DNA from 2 places in the Pseudomonas sp. PS02290 genome. Region 1 is predicted to be linked to the other one. Evidence: predicted binding sites of a transcription regulator. Region 1 holds the regulator's gene; the other holds the start of a gene.
What was found. Region 1 encodes sigma-54, which starts transcription at its own class of promoters, with help from an activator protein. Its sites were predicted from a motif close to ANTGGCATNNANNTTGCTNT; they were not measured.
Positions count from the first base shown of each region.

Region 2: a site for sigma-54 is predicted at 2,507-2,526, ahead of QMX88_RS23650 (circularly permuted type 2 ATP-grasp protein). Genes of this name have one in related genera too.

Region 1 covers NZ_JASCOY010000017.1:71,398-76,652, reverse strand. Annotated here, with positions in the region: gene rapZ (RNase adapter RapZ) at 1-316, opposite strand, end outside; gene ptsN (PTS IIA-like nitrogen regulatory protein PtsN) at 319-783, opposite strand; gene hpf (ribosome hibernation-promoting factor, HPF/YfiA family) at 796-1,104, opposite strand; gene QMX88_RS10855 (RNA polymerase factor sigma-54) at 1,181-2,674, opposite strand; gene lptB (LPS export ABC transporter ATP-binding protein) at 2,863-3,588, opposite strand; gene lptA (lipopolysaccharide transport periplasmic protein LptA) at 3,588-4,130, opposite strand; gene lptC (LPS export ABC transporter periplasmic protein LptC) at 4,117-4,689, opposite strand; gene kdsC (3-deoxy-manno-octulosonate-8-phosphatase KdsC) at 4,700-5,233, opposite strand; gene QMX88_RS10830 (KpsF/GutQ family sugar-phosphate isomerase) at 5,234-5,255, opposite strand, start outside.
Region 2 covers NZ_JASCOY010000082.1:8,726-13,980, reverse strand. Annotated here, with positions in the region: gene QMX88_RS23665 (LTA synthase family protein) at 1-1,112, shown strand, start outside; gene QMX88_RS23660 (hypothetical protein) at 1,281-1,517, shown strand; gene QMX88_RS23655 (ribonuclease E inhibitor RraB) at 1,767-2,105, shown strand; gene QMX88_RS23650 (circularly permuted type 2 ATP-grasp protein) at 2,560-3,969, shown strand; gene QMX88_RS23645 (alpha-E domain-containing protein) at 3,982-4,941, shown strand; gene QMX88_RS23640 (transglutaminase family protein) at 4,938-5,255, shown strand, end outside.

The sequences.
Region 1 (5,255 bases):
GGCGGGTCTCTGAAAAGCGCTTTAGCAGGGTGGCTTCATCGGCGTCGAGAAACAGCACGTCGCACTGGATGTGCCGGGCCCGAACTTCGGCGAGCATGCGCGGGAATCGCGTCAGGTGACTGGGCAGATTGCGCGCGTCGATCGAGACCGCCAGCAGGGGCTCAGCCAGTTCGGTGTTGATCAGCGCGCGCTCCGCCAGCTCTGGAAGCAGGCCGGCGGGCAGATTGTCGACGCAGTAGAAACCGCTGTCTTCAAGGACATCGAGGGCCGTGCTCTTGCCGGAGCCGGAGCGGCCGCTGACGATGATCATCCGCATGATCAGTGACCGTTCTGGACGTCGAGCACGACGCTGTAGAGCTCTTCGTCGGTTTTGGCACCGCGCAGGCGCTTACGCACATCATCACGGTCGAGCATGCTGGCGATCTGGCGCAGCAATTCAAGGTGAGCATCGGTGGCCGCTTCCGGGACCAGCAACACAAACAGCAGGTCAACCGGTGCGCCGTCGATGGCGTCGAAATCGATGGGTTTTTCCAGATGCAGTACGGCGCTGACAGGCGTTGAGCAGCCCTTCAGGCGGCAGTGGGGAATGGCAATGCCATTACCGAATCCGGTGGAGCCGAGCTTTTCACGGGCAATGAGGCTGTCAAACACGACCTGCTCATCCAGATCAGGCACTTGCGTGCCGATCATTTTGGCGATGTTCTGGAGTACGGCTTTTTTGCTGCCGCCTGGCACGTTCACGAGTGAACGGCCAGGGGTCAGGATATTTTCAAGTCGGATCATGGGTGGGGAGTGTCAGCGAGCAGTCGCGCCTTGCAGCAGACTTTGCTGTTTTTCCTTATGTTTTTTGAGTTGGCGGTCAAGCTTGTCGGCAAGCAGGTCAATGGCTGCGTACATGTCGTCGTGTTCGGCGTTGGCAACCACTTCAGCGCCAGGAACGTGCAAGGTGGCTTCGATTTTCTGCTTGAGCTTCTCGACCTCCATGGTGACCTGCACATTCGTGATCTTGTCAAAGTGGCGTTCCAATCGGGCGAGTTTCTCGCCGATGTAGGTACGCAGAGGTTCAGTCACTTCCAGCTGGTGTCCACTGATGTTGACTTGCATACAGCTTCTCCTTCGTTGCCAGTGCATTAAGAGGCAGGCGTAATGCCTGCCACTGGAACGCTTTGACGTGTGACCTTTACATCAGTCGCTTGCGTTCGCTGGACGGCGAGATCCCAAGGGATTCGCGGTACTTGGCGACTGTGCGACGGGCCACTTGAATGCCTTGTGCTTCCAGTAAACCAGCGATCTTGCTGTCACTCAACGGCTTTTTCTGATTTTCCGCAGCGACCAGTTTTTTGATGATCGCGCGAATCGCCGTGGACGAGCATTCGCCGCCTTCGGAGGTGCTGACGTGGCTGGAAAAGAAATATTTGAGTTCGTAGATCCCGCGCGGGGTGTGCATGAACTTCTGCGTGGTCACCCGGGAGATCGTCGATTCGTGCATGCCGACCGCTTCCGCGATGTCATGCAGAACGAGGGGCTTCATGGCTTCGTCACCGTACTCAAGGAAGCCTCGCTGGTGTTCGACGATTTGCGTGGCCACCTTCATCAGCGTCTCGTTGCGGCTCTGCAGGCTCTTGATGAACCAGCGAGCTTCCTGCAGCTGATTGCGCATGAACGTGTTGTCGGCACTGGTATCGGCGCGACGCACAAAACCTGCGTACTGCGGATTGACCCGCAGGCGCGGCACGGATTCCTGGTTCAGCTCCACCAGCCAGCGCTCGTTGTCCTTGCGCACGATGACGTCAGGCACGACGTATTCGGCTTCGCTGGACTCGATCTGCGAGCCGGGGCGCGGATTGAGGCTCTGGACCAGTTCGATGACCTGACGCAGGTCGTCTTCCTTGAGCTTCATGCGGCGCATCAGTTGCGCGTAGTCGCGGCTGCCGAGCAGATCGATGTAGTCACTGACCAGCTTCTGCGCTTCCGCCAGCCACTTGGTTTTGGCGGGCAGCTGGCGAAGCTGCAGCAGCAGGCATTCACTCAGGTTGCGAGCGCCGATGCCGGCAGGCTCGAACTGCTGAATGCGGTGCAGAACGGCTTCGATTTCGTCCAGCTCGATATCGAGCTCAGGGTCGAAGGCGTCGAGCATTTCTTCGAGTGTTTCGTCGAGGTAGCCCTGATTGTTGATGCAGTCGATCAGCGTCACGGCGATCAGGCGATCGGTGTCCGACATTGGCGCCAGGTTGAGTTGCCACAGCAGGTGGCTTTGCAGGCTCTCGCCAACGGAGGTGCGGGTGGTGAAATCCCACTCGTCATCGTCGTTGCTGGGCAGGCTGCTGGCACTGGTCTGATAGACGTCTTCCCACGCGGTGTCGACGGGCAGCTCGTTGGGAATGCGCTCGTTCCAGTCGCCGTCCTCCAGATTGTCGACGGTAGGCGCCGATTCCTGGTAGGTGGGTCCCTGAACATCAGCGTTGGGCTTTTGCTCTACGTTATCCGCCAAGGGGTCGGCGTTGTCGAAATCGTCGCCTTCCTCCTGCCGTTCCAGCATCGGGTTCGACTCCAGCGCCTCCTGAATCTCCTGTTGGAGATCCAGCGTCGACAACTGAAGCAATCGGATTGCCTGTTGCAGCTGAGGTGTCATCGTCAGCTGCTGGCCCATTCTCAAGACTAGCGAAGGTTTCATGGCAGGGCTTAACACCTTATTCGCCGGCGCACTGCGCGCCATTTACTAGCAGGGCGCCGAGGGCGCCAACTTAAGCAAATTATATGCCTGAAGCTGGAGGGTTTGCCTAGAGTGTGATGACAATTAAAAAACGAGGTTGGCGATGGCGCACATTGCGGGAGCCGCACAACCTCATGTCATCACTGCGGTTACAGGCGGAACTCGTGACCCAGATACACTTCCTTGACCAACTGGTTGGCCAGGATGGATTCGGCGTCGCCTTCGGCAATCAGCTGTCCATCGTTGACGATGTAAGCGGTTTCGCAGATATCCAGCGTCTCACGCACGTTGTGGTCGGTGATCAGCACGCCGATCCCTTTGGCCTTGAGGTGGTGAATGATCTGCTTGATGTCGCCCACGGAAATAGGGTCAACACCGGCGAAGGGTTCGTCGAGGAGAATGAATTTCGGCGAAGTGGCGAGGGCGCGTGCGATTTCCACACGGCGACGTTCACCGCCCGACAGGCTCATGCCCAGGTTGTCGCGAATGTGGGTGATGTGGAATTCCTGCAGCAGGCTTTCCAGCTCCTTGCGGCGGGCAGCGCGATCGAGCTCCTTGCGGGTCTCCAGGATCGCCATGATGTTGTCCGAGACGGAGAGCTTGCGGAAGATCGACGCTTCTTGTGGCAGGTAGCCAATACCGGCGCGTGCACGGCCGTGCATCGGCTGATGGCTGACGTCCTGGTCGTCGATCAGGACGCGACCCTGATCCGCTTGAACCAGGCCGACGATCATGTAGAAACAGGTGGTCTTGCCGGCGCCGTTGGGGCCAAGCAGGCCGACGATCTGGCCGCTCTCGATGGACAGGCTGACGTCACGTACGACCTGGCGGCTTTTATAGGCCTTGGCCAGGTGCTGGGCTTTCAGCGTCGCCATTACTGGGCCTTCTGCTGGTCGGTTTTCTTTTTCGGCTGGATGACCATGTCGATACGAGGGCGTGGTGCGGTGACCTTGGTGCCATTGGCACGACCGGCGTTCACGACCTGCTTGACGGTGTCATAGACGATTTTCTCGCCTTCGGACGTGTTGCCGTCGTTGACCACTTTGGCCTTGTCGATCAGCACGATGCGGTTCTGGGCCGCGAAGTACTGAATAGTGACGCCCCAGGCCTGAACGATCGGCTTGTCCACCGATGGCTTCTGCTCGTAGTAGGCCAGGTTGCCCACGGACGTGAACACGTCCACGTCGCCTTGCGGTGTACGGGTGATGGTCACGGTGTTGCCGGTGATCTTCATCGTGCCCTGGGTGATGATGACATTGCCTTTGTAGGTGGCGATGCCTTGCTTGTCGTCCAGCTGCGCGTCATCCGACTGGATGTGGATGGGTTGATCGCGATCCGTCGGCAGAGACCAGGCGCTCGCGCTTCCCAGTGCTGCGCCCAGGCCGAGCAAAAAAGGAAGGGTTTTAACGAGCCTCATACTGTCCTCTTACGTTGGATAGCAGGTTCATCCTGCTTTCTTTCAGATACGCTTTCATACCCGTGCCGGTCGTTACACCGCCAAGGCCGTCGATTCTAACGGGTTGGGCAGTCTCCGCATATTGCTTCTGCGGGAATACAGTCATGCGGCTGCTGGTGATGATGGTGGTGCGGTCTTTTTCGTCGGTGCGGTTGATGCGCACCGAGTCGATCAGCTCGACGTGATCGCCCCCCGGCGACACTTCGGCGCGAACGCTCTGTACGTGCCACGGGAAGGTAGAACCTCGATACATCTGCAGCACCGGCGTGGTCATCAGGGTGACGTCGGTGGCTTTCAAGTGCTCGACCTTGTCCGCGGTCATGTCGTACTGCATGGTCCCGTCGGGCAGGTACTGAATACTGTGGGCGTTGGTCGCGTAGTAATCGACAGCGCTTTCATCGACGGCAGCCTTGGGTTGATCGAGAAAGCTTTCCGGACTGATGTTCCAGTAGCCGACCGCTGCCAGCAGCAGTGCCAGCACACCGAACAGCAGAAACGTTCGAAACTTTTTGCTCAGCATAAATGCACTTCTATAGGTAGGCGGCGTGAGCCGCTTCGAGGTTGCCCTGAGCCTTCAGGATCAACTCGCAGAATTCGCGGGCAGCGCCTTCGCCGCCACGTGCCTGGGTAATGCCGTCGGCATGCTCGCGGACAAAGCTGGCGGCATTGGCAACAGCCATGCCCAGGCCCACCCGGCGAATGACCGGCAGATCAGGCAAATCGTCGCCCAGATACGCGACCTGCTCGTAGCTTAGATTCAGTTGCTGCAAAAGCTCGTCGAGGACCACGAGTTTGTCTTCGCGGCCCTGATAAAGGTGCGCGATGCCGAGGTTCTTCGCGCGCCGCTCAACCACGGGGGTCTTGCGTCCGCTGATGATGGCAGTCGTCACACCCGAGTTGATGAGCATCTTGATGCCCTGGCCGTCGAGGGTGTTGAAGGTCTTGAATTCACTGCCGTCTTCGAGGAAATACAGGCGTCCGTCGGTGAGTACGCCATCGACGTCGAAGATCGCCAGTTTGATGTTCTTGCCGCGTTGCATCAGGTCATTCATATCGGCGCTCATTTACATGACTCCTGCGCGGAGC
Region 2 (5,255 bases), on a different contig from region 1:
CGGTGGGTGCGCTGGGTGACGAATCGAACATCACGCCTTACTTCGACAAACTGTCCCAGGAAGGTCTGCTGTTTGATCGCTTCTTCTCCAACGGTACGCACACCCATCAGGGCATGTTCGCGACCATGGCGTGCTTCCCGAACCTGCCGGGCTTTGAATACCTGATGCAGACACCGGAAGGCAGCCACAAGCTGTCGGGTCTGCCGCAGCTGCTCAGCGCGCGCAAGTACGACGACGTTTACGTCTACAACGGTGACTTCGCCTGGGACAACCAGTCAGGCTTCTTCAGCAACCAGGGCATGACCAACTTCATTGGCCGCAACGACTTCGTCAACCCGGTGTTCTCGGACCCGACCTGGGGCGTGTCCGATCAGGACATGTTCGACCGTGGCGCCGAGGAGCTGAAAGCCCGCGAGGCCAAAGGCAAGCCGTTCTATGCCTTGCTGCAAACCCTGTCCAACCACACGCCGTACGCACTGCCGGCCAATCTGCCGGTCGAGCGCGTCACCGGGCATGGCACGCTGGATGAACACCTCACCGCCATGCGTTATTCGGACTGGGCGCTGGGGCAGTTCTTCGAGAAGGCCAAGAAAGAGCCGTACTACAAAGACACGCTGTTTGTGGTCGTCGGTGACCACGGCTTCGGCAACAACGAGCAGATCACCGAGATGGACCTGGGCCGCTTCAACGTGCCGATGCTGATGATCGCCCCGGGCCTGCAGGACAAGTTCGGCAAGCGCAGCAGCATCGTCGGTACGCAGATCGACATCGTGCCGACCATCATGGGCCGCCTGGGTGGCGACACCGTGCACCAGTGCTGGGGCCGCGACTTGCTCAATCTGCCGGCGGGAGACGAGGGTTTTGGCGTGATCAAGCCATCGGGCAGCGAGCAGACCGTGGCGCTGGTCACCGGCAACCGGATACTGATCGAACCCAAGGAAATGGAGCCGAAGGTCTACAGCTACGAGTTGGGCACCAAGCCCCATGCCGAGCTGATGCCGAATGCGCCGGACGTCGCCGAGTTGCGCAAGAAGCTCGACAGCTTCCTGCAGACCGCGACCAAGAGCCTGCTGGACAACACGGCAGGGGTCAAAGACGCCAAGCCACAATGACCGCAGCCTGATGAAAACGCCCCGATACCGGGGCGTTTTTTTTGCCTGCGAATCCTTGGCTTCAGGCTGCCAACGTCAGCTGTGCGCTGACGATTCGGGTTGAACGTCGTTGCGCTGCAAGGGTCAAGATCATCAGGCCGTTGTCAGGCCTTTACTGAGGAGACATTGATGAAAGTGTGGACTATTTCGTTTCTGGACAAAGACGGTGTGCAGCAAACCCTCGATCTTGAATCCGATCACCGTCCCAGTGAAGAAGAGGCTGCGCAGCAACTCCGTCCGATCCTGTTTCCGGTCGCCAGTGATCTTGATCTGAACGACCTCGACGGTCGCACTGCCGAGCCCACCGTGAAGACACTCAAAGAGCAGAACGCGGTACAGATCATCTCCATCATCGAGGCTTCGTAAGAAGCCTGCATTTCCCGCCATCCTGCCAATTGGCAACGCACTGGCAATGGGCGTACTCTGCGATCGAGGTCGGTGATGCATCTACCCGAGTCCGCTCGCGTACGTATGCCCGTTTTGTAAAACGCAACGGCCTTGTCAGCGACATGCTTGAGTCCCGGGCGGCAGATGACCTGCCGCTACACGCCTCGCCATCGAGGGGTGTTTCGGGATAGTTGAAACTCTATCTATCGTTGCATAGGAGGACGTTTCATGAGCACAGCCTATCAAGAAGACATCAGCAGCCATGTTCTGCGCTGCATGAAAGAAGGCGGTTTCGACTTCGCACGCATTCACCCCATCGAGTTCTATGCCACCTTTCCGGATGAGGACCGGGCGCGTCGGGCTGCGGAAAAATTTCGTGGCGAGTCAGTGAATGTCCAGCTCAATGCACTGGAAGACGGTGCGTGGCACCTGGAACTGAGCAAGTTGATGTACGCAACGTACGACGGGATAGGCGACTTCGAGCAGGATTTCCAGACGGCGATTTTCGGTCTGGACGGGGAGGTTGAAGGCTGGGGCGTCAAACAGGAGCTCAAGCGCCTTCATTGAGCTGATCAACCGTCATGCGCCGAAGCGAGGCGCCGATCGTTGAAAATTGTCTCCCGCCTTCACGACCAAGTGTGGAGCGGGAGATGCACCGAGCTGAATCACAGGCAAAAAAAAGCCGCTCTCTTGGGAGCGGCGGAAAGGGAATATCGGGTGGCGTTGCCAATAAGGTTTTGAGCCAATCGCCTTGTGTGATCCGGCGGGTTGGTCTGCGGTATGGGGCGATTATGCTCAGCCCCTGAACCAGACGGAAATGAACTGTCGCTATGCCAGCGATAGATTTTCAGAGTGAACGACGCTTCGCCATGAAGCGTTGGTGAACGGGTTAGGGCGCATCGTGCACAGGAATGGTGCGGACGCTCCGGCTGTTTAATTCAACCCATTGATATTAAAGCGTTTATGCCGATGGCACGGGCCTTGCGAAGGCTCTGGTGTCCATGGTGACAAGGAGTACGGCATGATCCGCACCTTTTATGACGAGATGTACGATGCGGGCGGCATAGTTCGTCCGCATTATCGGGAATTCGCCCGCTGGTTGGGTGAAGCGCCGCCTGAGTTGCTCGCTCAGCGTCGGCGTGAGGCCGATTTATTGTTTCATCGCGCCGGGATCACATTCACGCTGTACGGCGACGAGCAGGGCACCGAGCGGCTGATCCCCTTCGACACCATTCCGCGGAGCATTCCGGCCAGCGAATGGCGGGTGGTGGAGCGCGGCTGCATTCAGCGCGTCAAGGCGCTGAACATGTTTCTCGCTGACCTCTATCACGATCAGCGCATCATCAAGGCCGGGATCATTCCTGCCGAACAGGTCCTTGCCAACGAGCAATACCAGTTGGCGATGCAGGGCCTGAATCTGCATCGCGACCTGTATTCGCACATCTCCGGCGTCGATCTGGTGCGTGACGGCGACGGCACGTATTACGTGCTCGAAGACAACCTGCGCACGCCAAGCGGCGTGAGCTATATGCTCGAAGACCGCAAGATGATGATGCGGCTGTTCCCCGAGCTGTTCGCCGCGCAACGCATCGCGCCGATCGATCACTACCCGAACCTGTTGCTGGACACACTGAAGAGCTCTAGCCCGCTGGATAACCCCAGCGTCGTCGTGCTGACCCCCGGGCGCTTCAACAGCGCGTTTTTCGAGCACGCGTTTCTGGCCCGGGAAATGGGTGTCGAGCTGGTGGAAGGCGCTGACCTGTTCGTGCGCGATGACCGCGTGTTCATGCGCACCACCGACGGCCCGAAAGCGGTCGACGTGATTTACCGCCGGCTCGACGACGCGTTTCTTGATCCGCTGGCGTTCAATCCGGATTCAATGCTCGGCGTGCCGGGCCTTCTGGCGGCGTACCGGTCGGGCAATGTGGTGCTGGCCAATGCCATTGGCACCGGCGTGGCGGACGACAAGTCGGTCTACCCCTTCGTCACCGACATGATCCGTTTTTACCTCGACGAAGAGCCGATCCTCAAGAACGTGCCGACCTGGCAGTGCCGCAAGCCCGAAGAGCTGTCCCACGTGCTCGCCAATCTGGGCGATCTGGTGGTCAAGGAAACCCAGGGCTCCGGCGGTTACGGCATGCTCGTGGGCCCCGCTGCCACCGCTGCCGAAATCGAGTCGTTCCGGGCGCGGCTCAAAGCCAAGCCCCACGCGTATATCGCGCAACCGACCTTGTGCCTGTCGACCTGTCCGACCTTCGTCGAGAACGGCATCGCCCCGCGCCACATCGACCTTCGCCCGTTCGTCCTGGCTGGCCGCGAAACCCGTGTAGTGCCCGGTGGTCTCACGCGTGTTGCCTTGCGCGAAGGCTCGCTGGTGGTGAACTCGTCGCAGGGTGGCGGAACCAAGGACACCTGGGTGGTCGAGGATTAAGGATGCCTGCCAATGCTAAGTAGAACTGCCTCGGATTTATATTGGATGTCGCGGTACCTGGAGCGCGCCGAGAACCTCGCGCGGATGCTCGACGTCAGTTATTCGCTGTCGCTTATGCCCCAGGACGGACGCGGGGATGGCCTGAATGAAATCGCCATGCCCCTGCTGATCACCGGAACCCTGGACGATTACCTGGAGCGCCACGGCGACCTGCACGCCGAGCGCTTGCTGCACTTTTTCGCGCTGGACGCCGAGAACCCTGCGAGCATCTTCAGCTGCCTGGGTGCGGCGCGGGCCAGTGCCCATGCGGTGCGTGGGCGCATTACTGCGGACATGTGGGAAAACATCAACGCCACGTATCTGGAAATTCGCGGCATCGCCGAACAGGGTTTGAGCCGTTACGGCATGAGCCGGTTCTGTGAGTGGGTCAAGGAGCGTTCACACCTGTTCCGCGGCGCGACCTATGGCACCATCATGCGCAACGACGCGTTCCGTTTTATTCGTCTGGGGACGTTCATCGAGCGCGCCGACAACACCCTGCGCATGCTCGATGCGCGTTATGAAATGCTCGAATTGCGCGGCCCGTCCGCCAACGCGGCGGCAGACAGTTCCGCCGCTGGCTACTATCAATGGAGTGCGCTGTTGCGCGCGTTGTCGTCATTCGAGGCGTACACGGAGGTTTATCGCGATGCACCGGGAGCCCGTCAGGTCGCCGAATTGCTGCTGTTGCGTGCGGACATTCCGCGCTCATTGCGTGCGTGTCTGGAGGAGCTGGACATCATTCTCGCCAGTCTGCCCGGGGCCAATGGCCGTCCCGCCCAGCGTCTGGCCGCCGAGCTGGACGCTCGCCTGCGCTACACCGGCATCGACGAGATCCTCGATGAAGGCCTGCATGAGTGGTTGAACGAATTCATTCCACTTCTGGCCCAACTGGGTAGCGTCATTCACACTTCTTACCTGGAGGCTGCATGAGACTCTCAATTAGCCACGAGACCACCTATCACTACGACGATCAGGTTCGCGCCAGCATCCAGTATTTGCGTCTGACCCCCCACGACAGCGAGCGCCAGCAGGTGTTGAGCTGGCAGTTGGCATTGCCGCGCCCGGTGCGTGCGCAGATCGATCCGTTCGGCAATATTCTCCACGTGCTGACCCTGGACGAACCCCACGAAGCCATCGTCATCGGTGCGCGCGGCCAGGTCGAGATCGACGAGAAGCGCGAGGCGGAACACGAGACTCAGTCGTCGCTGCCGTTTCTGCGCTTTACCCGCCTGACCGAGGCTGAC